Regions from separate parts of the Paenibacillus sp. GCM10012306 genome, predicted to be linked through region 1. Evidence: a T-box and tRNA genes for the amino acid it is inferred to sense, from the RefSeq annotation. Region 1 holds a T-box; the other holds one or more tRNA genes.
What was found. A T-box is a leader RNA that pairs with one kind of tRNA and senses whether it is charged. The one in region 1 lies ahead of ACFORK_RS15765 (arginine--tRNA ligase), so its partner is inferred to be a tRNA-Arg.
Positions count from the first base shown of each region.

Region 2: it has a tRNA-Arg gene. The T-box ahead of ACFORK_RS15765 (arginine--tRNA ligase) is inferred to sense a tRNA for this amino acid. The anticodon was not compared.

Region 1 covers NZ_JBHRYW010000006.1:305,275-311,464, reverse strand. Annotated here, with positions in the region: gene ACFORK_RS15775 (hypothetical protein) at 1-2,485, opposite strand, end outside; gene ACFORK_RS15770 (hypothetical protein) at 2,482-2,607, opposite strand; T-box leader at 3,209-3,434, shown strand; gene ACFORK_RS15765 (arginine--tRNA ligase) at 3,478-5,346, shown strand; gene ACFORK_RS15760 (response regulator transcription factor) at 5,746-6,190, opposite strand, start outside.
Region 2 covers NZ_JBHRYW010000018.1:50,794-56,983, reverse strand. Annotated here, with positions in the region: gene ACFORK_RS26855 (HPr family phosphocarrier protein) at 1-235, shown strand, start outside; gene ACFORK_RS26850 (GNAT family N-acetyltransferase) at 349-873, shown strand; gene ACFORK_RS26845 (SIMPL domain-containing protein) at 1,007-1,762, shown strand; gene ACFORK_RS26840 (PdaC/SigV domain-containing protein) at 2,088-3,194, shown strand; gene ACFORK_RS26835 (GDSL-type esterase/lipase family protein) at 3,278-3,916, shown strand; gene clpP (ATP-dependent Clp endopeptidase proteolytic subunit ClpP) at 4,047-4,643, opposite strand; tRNA gene ACFORK_RS26825 (tRNA-Arg) at 4,832-4,906, opposite strand; gene ACFORK_RS26820 (sugar-binding transcriptional regulator) at 5,227-6,190, shown strand, end outside.

The sequences.
Region 1 (6,190 bases):
CTCCTGTTGTTCCAGTCGCTCCTGTCGCTCCTGTCGCTCCGGTGGCTCCGGTGGCTCCGGTGGCTCCTGTCGCTCCCGTTGCTCCTGTTGCCCCAGTGGCTCCTGTTACACCCGTAGCTCCAGTGGCTCCTGTTGTTCCAGTCGTTCCTGTTGCTCCGGTGGCTCCTGTCGCTCCAGTGTCACCTGTCGCTCCCGTTGCCCCAGTTGCTCCTGTTGCTCCGGTGGCTCCTGTCACTCCCGTTGCTCCCGTTGCTCCAGTGGCTCCTGTTGCACCCGTAGCTCCAGTGGCTCCTGTTGCTCCAGTGGCGCCCGTCGCTCCCGTTGCTCCAGTGACTCCGGTGGCTCCAGTTGCTCCTGTCGCACCCGTTGCACCAGTTTCACCCGTTGCTCCCGTGGCACCTGTCACTCCGGTCGCTCCAGTGTCTCCTGTTGCACCAGTGTCTCCCGTTGCTCCTGTTGCTCCAGTGTCTCCTGTTGCTCCTGTCGCTCCGGTGGCTCCTGTGTCTCCTGTCGCTCCCGTTGCACCAGTGTCACCTGTTGCTCCGGTGGCACCCGTTGCACCAGTGTCTCCCGTTGCTCCTGTTGCTCCCGTTGCACCAGTGTCTCCTGTTGCCCCTGTTGCTCCCGTTGCTCCTGTTGCTCCCGTTGCTCCCGTTGCTCCTGTTGCTCCCGTTGCTCCAGTTTCACCCGTTGCTCCAGTTGCTCCCGTTGCACCAGTGGCTCCAGTTTCACCCGTTGCTCCAGTGGCACCTGTTGCCCCTGTTGCTCCCGTTGCTCCTGTTGCTCCTGTTGCTCCTGTTGCTCCTGTTGCTCCTGTTTCTCCAGTGTCTCCCGTTGCTCCCGTGGCTCCTGTCGCACCCGTTGCACCAGTTTCACCCGTTGCTCCAGTGGCACCTGTTGCCCCTGTTGCTCCCGTTGCTCCTGTTGCTCCCGTTGCACCAGTTTCACCCGTTGCTCCAGTGGCACCTGTCACTCCGGTCGCTCCAGTGTCTCCTGTTGCACCAGTGTCTCCCGTTGCTCCTGTTGCTCCAGTGTCTCCCGTTGCTCCTGTTGCTCCAGTGTCTCCCGTTGCTCCTGTTGCTCCAGTGTCTCCTGTCGCTCCTGTCGCTCCTGTTTCACCCGTTGCTCCTGTGTCTCCTGTCGCTCCGGTGGCTCCGGTGGCTCCGGTGGCTCCTGTGGCTCCTGTCGCTCCTGTCGCTCCAGTGTCACCTGTCGCTCCCGTTGCACCAGTTGCCCCAGTTGCTCCTGTTCCACCCGTTGCTCCAGTTTCACCAGAATCTCCTGTCGCTCCAGTGGCTCCCGTTGCCCCAGTTGCTCCTGTTCCACCCGTTGCTCCAGTGGCACCTGTTGCTCCGGTGGCTCCAGTTTCACCAGAATCTCCTGTCGCTCCAGTGGCTCCCGTTGCACCAGTGTCTCCTGTTGCCCCTGTTGCTCCCGTTGCTCCTGTTGCTCCAGTTTCACCCGTTGCTCCAGTTGCTCCCGTTGCTCCAGTTTCACCCGTTGCTCCTGTTGCTCCTGTTGCTCCCGTTGCACCAGTTTCACCCGTTGCTCCAGTGGCTCCTGTTGCTCCAGTGTCTCCCGTTGCTCCTGTTGCTCCAGTGTCTCCTGTCGCTCCTGTTGCTCCAGTGTCTCCTGTCGCTCCGGTGGCTCCTGTGTCTCCTGTCGCTCCAGTGTCTCCTGTCGCTCCTGTCGCTCCCGTTGCCCCAGTTGCTCCAGTGTCTCCTGTTGCCCCCGTTGCTCCAGTTTCACCCGTTGCTCCTGTTGCTCCCGTTGCACCAGTGTCTCCTGTTGCTCCGGTGGAACCCGTTGCACCAGTGTCTCCTGTTGCCCCTGTTGCTCCCGTTGCTCCTGTTGCTCCCGTTGCTCCTGTTGCTCCAGTTGCTCCTGTTGCTCCTGTTGCTCCTGTTGCTCCCGTTGCTCCCGTTGCTCCTGTTGCTCCTGTTGCTCCTGTTGCTCCCGTTGCTCCAGTTTCACCCGTTGCTCCCGTTGCTCCTGTTGCTCCTGTTGCTCCAGTGTCTCCTGTTGCTCCAGTGTCTCCTGTCGCTCCGGTGGCACCCGTTGCACCAGTGTCTCCCGTTGCTCCTGTCGCTCCCGTTGCACCAGTGTCTCCTGTTGCCCCTGTTGCTCCCGTTGCTCCAGTGGCTCCCGTTGCTCCAGCTGCTCCCGTTTCCCCAGTTGCTCCAGTGTCTCCTGTTGCACCCGTTGCTCCTGTTGCTCCAGTGTCTCCCGTCGCTCCAGTTGATCCAGTTGCTCCTGTTCCACCCGTTGCTCCAGTGTCACCTGTCGCTCCGGTAGCTCCGGTAGCTCCGGTGGCTCCAGTTTCACCAGAATCTCCTGTCGCTCCAGTGGCTCCCGTTGCCCCAGTTGCTCCTGTTCCACCCGTTGCTCCAGTGGCACCTGTCACTCCAGTCGCTCCCGTTGCTCCCGTTGCCCCAGTTGCACCTGTCACTCCTGGTGTTCCCGGTACTCCAGTATTTCCTGTCACCCCGGTTGCTCCAGTTGCCCCGGTGGCACCCGTAGCTCCTCTCGCTCCAGTCTGACCAGTTGCTCCTGTAGCTCCTGTCGAGCCAGTTGCACCTGGTGCACCTGTTGCGCCAGTGATGCCACACAGTTCACCTAACAGCTCAGCGGAGACGAGGCGATGTGCAGTTACCAATTGACCTTGAGCATCTATACCCCAGACCGAAATTTGAATAGGATCGTCGTCACAAGGGCTGATTGGGGTCTCGAAAAGGAATTCGAAGCCGTCAAAATCCGCAAAATATTCTCTGGTAATTACCTGATTAGGTGCAACAGACAACAATTCATCGACATACTCTGTTCTTACACCATTCAGATAGAACCCTTGAATCCCGACCGAAGAAACCGTGCTGGAACTACGGTTATCGATTTTGACGATAACATGCTGAGTGGGTCTAATCCCGCTCACAGGCGACACAGCATTCTCTATCGGTCCTGTCGACCAAAAGCTCATTTCTCCATCTCCTTTTTTATAGATTTGGAAACTACGACACTATCATTTTCACTGCATGAATAACTTAGTGCCTTAAATAGTAATATTCTTTGAAACCCCGCACGGTGTAGACTTCCATAACCCTCTCGTAAAGATAGTTCAAATTTAATTTTCAATACTGATTGGTAGAAGAATGGGTTTAACTATTGCTTTCTTGGCAATTTTGGGTATACTAAGAAAAATTGATAATTGATATGACAATCGATGATCGGGAGAGTAGTTATGGGAAGTCAGCCCTCAGCGAGCCGGGAGAGTGAAAGCCGGTGCGGCCCCCATATTGAAGCGCACCCGTGAGATGGATTTCTGAACCGAAGCAGTAGGAAATCCCGGCAGAAGGCCGTTACCCTAATACGAGTGGCTGAACTTAATAGTTCGGCAACAAGGAGTGGTACCGCGAGCGCTTACAGCCCTCGTCTCTTTATAGAGACGGGGGCTGTTTTTTTATTTATAAGGAGGATGTATTTATGTTAAGTCAACACATTAGAGATAGTCTGGAACAAAGTGTGCGGGAAGTCTGCCTAACACTCGGTGTACCTTATACCGGAGGCCCTATCCCCATTGAACAGCCTGCCAGCCTTGAGCATGGTGATTATGCCAGCAGCATTGCACTGCAGCTCGCCAAGACCTTGCGCAAAGCGCCGATGATTATTGCCGGGTTGATAAAGGATACCTTTGAACAGCAAGGTGCCTGTTCTGGCTTGATTCGTGAAGTTGCCGTCGCAGCGCCGGGTTTTGTTAATTTGTATATTCACTGGCCGACTTGGGCACAACACTCTTTTGTGCTTCCCGAGCTCTCGAATGAAAAAATTGTTGTAGAGCATACCTCCATCAATCCCAATAAGGCTGCTCATATTGGCCATCTCCGCAACTCCTGTATCGGGGATACCTTGGTTCGCGTACTGAGAAGAACAGGAAAACAGGTCGAAGTGCACAACTACGTAGATGATCTTGGTAATCAGCTCGCCGATACGGTTGTGGGACTACAAAACATTCCGCTGGAGGGGGAGTATGTTCGCTTCGGGGATTACTGCTGGGATATTTATTCCCAAATAAACAAGGCGTATGCTCTTGAGCCTGGGATGGTGGAGAAACGGTCCGAAACCCTGCATGCCTTGGAAGAAGGCCGCGGAAACACCGCCTGGCTGGGCAATCTCGTGGCCGAGCGGATCGTGCGGGAGCATGTAGAAGAGATGAAAGGCTTCGGAATTGACTATGATCTGCTCGTCTGGGAGAGCAGCATTGTCAGAGAGGGTTTCTGGGCGGCTGCGTTCGACCGACTGTCGCAGACTTCAGCTTTTGTTCAAGAAACGGAAGGAAAGCTTGCCGGCTGTTGGGTGCTGAAACAAGGCACTGGAGAGACAGCAGAAGAAGGTACGGAGAATGGTGAATACCACCAGGATAAAGTGCTGGTTCGCTCCAACGGGATTTTGACCTACACTGCCAAAGATATCGCCTATCATCTGTGGAAATTCGGATTACTGGACAAAGATTTTGCTTATAGCGAATTTGCTGCTGGACTGTGGACTACCGGACTAACCGGACAGTCCATGCCTTATGGGCAGGCGGATGCTGTCATCAATGTGATTGACCATCGCCAGGAATACCCGCAACTGATGGTGAAGCAGGCCCTGCAGGTGCTTGGCTATCCCGAACAAGCGGAGAAGCTCTACCATGTAAGCTACGGTGTAGTCTCACTAAGCCCTGCTTCCGCTGCCGAGCTTGGAATTGATATCTCTGATGGCAAAAACTCCTATGCCATGTCGGGGCGCCAGGGGATCGGCGTGAAGGTCGCTAATCTGATTTCCTTAATGGAAGAGACTATCGAAGAGAGCCGTTCCGATAAAAGCGGTCTATCTAGCCGTATCATTGCTCATGCCGCCATTCGGTACTACCTGCTGCGCTTCAATCTTGGGACAGAGATTGTCTTCGACTTCCGGCAGGCTACTGAAATCTCCGGCAATACTGGCGTCTACCTGATGTACACCTTCGCACGGGCAGGCAGTGTACTTGGTAAAGCCGAAGCGGCAGGAATTACAGTGAATGCAGCGGCTCCATTCCCAAGTACACCAGAAGCGGCAGAGCTTGCCTTGCTGAGACATCTCAGTGCCTGGACAGATACGCTGCATGAGGCTGCACAGGAGCTGGCGCCGAACCTGATCTGTACCTACGCACATACCTTGGCTACGCTGTTTAATAACTTCTATTCACAGTGTCCGATTCTGAAGGGAGAAGAAGACAGCATAAGATTCCGGGTCTGGCTGACTGGCAAGTTCCAGGCCACGCTGGGCGATGCGCTGAACGTATTGGGTCTTCCCGCGCCAAACCGGATGTAGAAGGTTCAAAGGTTAGAAATTGAACAGGCAGCCAGCAATAACCTAAAAAAGTCTCTGGAGCGTTAGTATAACGCGACCACAGAGACTTTTTTAACTTACTATTCTATATTAAGCGAAATTAAGATTCAAACAGAAGATCCGGCGTTGTTAACAGTGAAGAATGTTCTACCTCCCAATTAAGCGCATTTTTGTACCTTATTTTTCTTGAATATAGGCAAAAGAAGAAAATAAGGGCATTATTGTATCTTATTTTTCGCAAAAGCACCCTGAACGGGGTATTCTGGAAGATTTAAGGTACAATATTGCACTTAATTCCCACTAAGCCTGAGTTGTAGAGAGTTTAAGGTACAAAATTGCCGTTAATTACACTCTAGGAATAACATCTAGGCTTGAAGCTACTCAAGACAAAGATTGCTCTGGACTGCGGAACCTGTAACCGTGTCCCCATAAGGTTTGAATGAACTCATTTCCTTCCGGGTAATGGAGGGTCAGCTTTTCACGTAATCGCTTGATATGGGTATCGACTGTGCGCCTATCGTATATTTCCTTCGCCGACGACCTCCATACTTCTCTCAGCAATTCTTCTCTAGAGAACACTTTTTCCGGATTGGTAACTAGAAGATACAGCAGATCGTACTCCTTGCGCGTCAAGTGAATTTCATTTCCTTGTACCCGTATACGGCGAGCACTGGGCTGAATCTTAATTCCCGCAAACAGAATTTCACTGCTTGATGAATCATTAACATGAGAAATGCAGGTTCCAGTCATGCGAGCAACAATACTTTGGATACGTAATAGAACCTCTCTTGGACTAAACGGCTTGACGACATAATCATCAGCGCCC
Region 2 (6,190 bases), on a different contig from region 1:
GGGTCTCCATGCTCGGCCGGCAGCATTGTTCGTGCAAGAAGCCAACAAGTTTTCGTCGGAGATTTTCGTGGAAAAAGACGATAAAAAAGTAAACGCTAAGAGTATTATGGGTATCATGAGTCTGGCGATCAGTTCCGGCACGGAGATTTATATTAGCGCAGATGGCGCTGATGCGGATCAAGCTGTAACCGCTTTGACCAGTTTGGTGAGCAAGGAAGAGCTCGAGAACCAATAATTGTAAGGCCTTACTTTATATCCGCAGGACCAAAAGCCCCCTTGTGGGCTTTTTTTCATACTTAAAACTATAAATTTAAATTTATTAAACTATCTATAATGGGGTGCAAAGTTATGGCGAAGAATGTAAGGTTGGTATCGCCTAATTCTGAGTATCAAGGGGCCTATCTGGAGTTTTACCAGGAATGGGTGGATAGTGGGGAAGATATCGTTCCTTGGGTTGTAGAGAAGGACCCTAACGATTTTGCAGCGATGCTGCTCTTTCTGGAAGAGAACCGATTAGGCCTAGGTCTACCGGAAGGATGGGTGGCGAATTCAACGTTCTGGCTCGTGACCGAGGAGGGACAAGTTGTTGGCGCCGTTAATATTAGGCATACTTTAACTGAACAGGGTCTGCTTGTGAGTGGGCATATCGGCTATGGGATCAGACCTACGGCCAGACGCAAGGGATATGCAACAGAGTTGCTAAAGCAGGCATTGGTGAAAGCCCAGGAACTTGGCATTGATAAAGCATTGGTGCTTTGTGATGCAGTAAATACAGGATCGGCGAAGACGATTGCAAATAACGACGGTGCGGAAGATGAGCCATACACTGAAGAAGATGGGAATGTCGTCCGTCGCTTCTGGATTCAGACCTAAGGATTATTATGCATGAAGTCTGGAACAACCAATAAATATTTTTGTGCTCAGGCATAAAACGATGCAACATTTGCCAACCCGTCCCGTCTAAAGGGTACCAACTAATCAAGAAGGCTGAAAGGGGATAGCAAACATGAATAAATTAGCTAAATCATTTGGAACAGTAATGCTGGCAGGGAGTTTGTTGATTGGAGGTAGTGCGTTGAGCGCTGTATTCCAGGGGACTGCCACGGCTTATGCGGATGAAGTACAGAAGAATGTCGTGAATGTAGTCGGCAAAGGGGAATTGTCTATCAAGCCGGATATCGTCTATCTGTCCATCGCTGTAGACACCTCAGCAGCAACAGCGCAGGAAGCACAGAAAACAAACGCAGCCAAGATCCAAAAAATCACTACACTGCTGAAGGGCACTTGGAAGATTGCGGATAAGGACATTCAAAGCACCCAGTTCTATGTACAGCCAAATTACACTTACAGTGAGAAAGAAGGACAGCAGGTAAAGGGCTACAACGCTAATCATACATTGGTGGTTGCCTATCGTGATCTGGCAAAAGTAGGAGAGTTGTTGGATGCTGCTTCCGCTGCAGGCGCTAACAATATCGGCAATGCACGTTTTGCAGTAGAGGACAGCGCTGCTTTTGAAGCACAGGTTATTGAAAAAGCAATGGCTAACGCCGATGTTAAAGCTGGTGCGATTGCCAAGGCCTCTAAGCGCAGCCTGGGTCAGGTGATCAGTGTTAGCCAAAACGACCTTGGTAGCCAGCCAGTGTTCTTCGATCAAACTTTAAAAGCGATGGCCGCTTCGGCAGATGCCTCTGGCAACACATCCGTGCAGCCGGGAGAAGTTAAAGTGACTACTCAGCTTAATGTAACCTATGAATTGAAATAAATCAGCAGTCCCGTAATGAATAACGACAGTCTGTAATCAATGAAGGGGCCATCTCCTACCGCGTGAGCGAAGGAGGTGGCCTCTTTTTGCTGCGGATATTCCGGATACTCAATAGAAAAGGTGCGAAATCTCTCATTTTGTTTAATGAAATGTAATAACACTCACTATAATGCTGCTAATTTACTAAGGAATTGTAAAGAGAATTGTAACGACTGGATCTGGCGGGTTCTCTATAATTAGAGGAGTGGAAATGACTCGGAGGACGATGCTTCTCTCTTGGTAATGTTCCAAAGGATACATCATGATCTTGGAGGGAGAAATGACAATGAGTAAAATAGCGATGAAAAATGGTCGAAAATGGGGCGTGGGCCTGCTGGCGGCGGGGCTGCTGCTGAGCGGAGGCGTGCTGCCAGTACATACTAGCTTTGCTGCACCTGCGGTGAAGAATCCGAGTAAAGCGGACACGGTGGCTGTTCTGAAATGGAATGGTGTCCTTACACAGCAGACAGGGATCGTTCGATCTGGCGAGGTCTTTGTACCAGTAACTTTTCTGCGTGATGTCGTGAAGCTTCCGGTGAGCTACAGTCAGACGGACAGTGCCTATACGATTGGAAAAGGCAGTGCACAGACGAAGCTTCTGGTCTCCTCGTATGGGGTCTCCATCACGGTGAATAACTTTTTTATTAGGGAGTATGAAGGTCTAAACGTCAATAACCGGCTTTATGTTCCACTGGGTCTCCTGACTGACTATATGGGTTATAAAGGCGATTGGAACGCTCCTTCCGGCCGCCTAAACCTTATGGTCAGCCCGCAGAATGCGTTAAAAATCACCTCAGCGAACTATGCCAAGGGTAGTGAGGATGAAGGGGCAGTCATCAACCTCGATTACCCGCAAATAAGTGGGCTGGCTAATGCTGATGCGCAACAGAAAATTAATGCTGCACTCAAGCAGTCGACCATGAGATTTGCGGCTGGGGCCGAAGCGGACATTGCAGACAGGGACGAAGAGAGTCGTCCTTATGAATATGATGCAGGATATGTTGTGACCTACAATCAGAACGGCGTACTGAGCTTGCTGTTGAACCAGTACGGCTATACTGGAGGTGCGCATGGCATGTCTTATCGTCAGGCCTTTACCTTCTCCTTGAAGGATGGGAAACAGCTGCTCCTGCGTGATCTGTTCGGCGCTAATCCCAATTACAAGAAAGACCTGAATACCAAGCTGAGCCAGCGATTCAAAGCAGATGAAGGTTATTTTGGCGGGTTCACAGGCCTGAATACTGAGCAAAGTTACTATTTGAAAGACGGCAAGGTCGTTATCTTTTTCCAACTTTATGAATACACTCCATACGCTGCCGGATTCCCTGAATTCACCTTCACTTTTAAGGAATTGTTGCCAAATGGGAGTAGCCCGTTTTCCGCTTTAAAATAACCTCGGGACATCTTCCAGTTACCTAATCTATGTGAGACTCATATGCTGAATAGAGGTCTAGCACAGAGCGGGGAGGGAGAGTTATGGGTTTTCAGTATACGGCGATAGGCGATTCTCTGACGACGGGTTTTGGCGCGTTGCCGGGCAATGGATTCGTGCCAGTATACCGCAGAACGGCGGAATCCCGGCTAGGCGCCTTCGTGGCTTCGTCCAATCTGGGTGTCAATGGAATGACTACGGCCGACCTGGAGCAGCAGCTTCGCAGAAGCAACGGATTTCGTCAGTCGGTGCGGGAAGCGGACATTATTACAATGTCCATCGGCGGGAATGATTTGATCCATGCCGCGAAATCTGGAGGAGGTCCCTCGGGGATTTCACCCCGGGTTTTGCAAAAATCACTGCAGGAATGCCGGGAGAACTTTGCCGGAATTATGTCTTCGCTTAGACAATTGAAGGCGGGTACACGGGAGCCTTATATTATAAGAATAGTGGGATTGTATAATCCCTACCCTCAGATAGCGGAGGCGACAGCGTGGGTACGCCAGTTCAACCAGTATGCTTCTGGCTATAGCAGTCGGGTGGTTGGATTTGCTTCGATCTATGGTGATTTTGCTGGTAACGAGCGGAGCCTACTATCCATTGACCATCTCCATCCCAATGGACGGGGATACCGGGTGATTGCGAACAAGCTGGATGGGCTGCGGTACGGGATGCTGTACTGAGTAACTGGTGCAGGTGTTGTTAAAGGTTGTTTACTTAAAACGATGAGTTCCAAGCGTGTAAAGTTCGATACGTTAAAAAAAGCCCCTGAATCTGCATCGCGGATCCAGGGGCTTTTGCATGCTCGGAGAATTAAACTCCAGGTACCAGTGTCTTCTCAATCACCTTATCGACAATACCGTATTCGGCAGCATCAGCAGCGCTCATGAAGTAGTCACGATCTGTATCTTTCTCGATACGCTCCAGCGGCTGGCCAGTACGCTCAGACAGAATACGGTTCAGCTTGTCACGCAGCTTCAGGATGCGGCGGGCGCGGATTTCGATATCCGTTGCCTGTCCCTGAGCTCCGCCCAGCGGCTGGTGAATCATGATCTCGCTGTTCGGAAGCGCAAAACGCTTGCCCTTGGCGCCAGCGTTGAGCAGGAACGCTCCCATGGAAGCAGCCATGCCCACACAAATGGTGGAAACGTCAGGCTTAATGTATTGCATTGTATCAAATATAGCCATACCAGCAGTGATTGATCCGCCAGGACTGTTCACATAGAGGTGAATATCCTTCTCCGGGTCCTCAGCTGCTAGGAACAGCATTTGGGCGATGATGGAATTGGCCACCACGTCATTAACCTCCGTTCCGAGGAAAATGATGCGGTCCTTCAGCAAGCGGGAATAGATGTCATAAGCGCGTTCACCGCGGTTGCTCTGTTCTACTACCATTGGGATATAACTCACGTGGAAAACCTCCTTGGTATTGGCTCTTCGAATGTGTTCATTTGTTACTCTTACCGTAATAACCACATGATAAACAAATTCAAACAAAAAGTCAAAGAAAGTCAAACTTAGTTGCAAAAAAAAGAGCCACATCATGGCACTTTGGTTAAAAACAATATAGAACTCACAATTGAAGCTATTAAAAATAGTGGCGCGCCCGCCAAGAATCGAACTTGGATCTCAGGCTTCGGAGGCCTACGTCATATCCATTGGACCACGGGCGCAACAGAAATTATTATAATACAAGAAGATTACAATTGCAATGTATTAATATCAAAGCGTTGAAATCTTTCTTTTAGCGGGTCTTATGAAAATCGTACAAGCCCGTCCACCCTGCGGATTATCCAGCAAAAGAGGGGGGTAAAGCCCTTACATCCCGTGATATATGTATAAGATGAAAAGAGGTTGTGAATTCTACTCTCGGAAGACTTGCGCTTCGCTCGAAATTTGGTTAGAATATGGGTGGGACTTAAAAAGTTAACCCGGGACGTTTTAAGACCATGAACGAGGGAATAGAGAAAGACGAAGTTGCAGGAGTGAAAGCATGCGTAATTTATTGGAAATCCAAAAGCAGCTTCTGCCTGATCTCATGGAAACCCTTAAGAGACGGTACACGATTCTTCATCAGATCATGTTGTCCGATATTATCGGGCGCAGAACGCTGGCCGCTTCCCTGGATATGACGGAGCGGGTGCTGCGAGCCGAGACGGATCTTCTGAAATCGCAAGGGCTCATCGAGATCGAGAGCGTAGGCATGCGCATTAGCGATGCCGGTCGCAGACTGCTTGACCTGCTGGAGCCGATCGCCAAGAGCCTGTTTGGCCTAGATGATCTGGAAGAGAAAATCCGCACAACCTATGGTCTTAGTAAAGTTATTATAGTACCGGGTGACTGCGAATCGTCACCTTTCACCAAACGTGAGCTTGGACGCGCTGGCGCCAAGGCGCTACTCGGTGTATTGCGTTCAGACGATACTATTGCCGTCACAGGCGGCTCAACGCTAGCCGAGATGGCCGATCAGTTGTCCCCCCCGCTATCCCATTCCTATAAGGACGCCTGGTTTGTACCGGCGCGTGGAGGGCTGGGAGAGAGTATGGAGATTCAGGCTAACACGATCGCATCTACGATGGCCAAACGGGTAGGCGCGAATTACCGGCTGCTGCATGTACCGGACCTGCTCAGCGAGGATGCTTTTCAGTCCCTTGCGCTGGACTCCAATATTGGAGAGATCGTTGGCATCATCCGCCGCTCACGGATCATCGTGCACGGTATCGGTGACGCCCTGGAGATGACCCGCCGCCGTAATCTGGATGAAGCCACAGTGGCCGAAATTCAGGGAGAAGGAGCGGTAGCCGAGTCTTTCGGTTATTACTTCAATGAAGAGGGCAAGGTGGTTCACACCATGCTCACCATGGGACTGCGTCTGGAGGATATCATGCGGACGGAAGTCGTCGTCGGAATTGCCGGCGGCAAACGTAAGGCCAAAGCCATCCATGCGATGCTTCGTT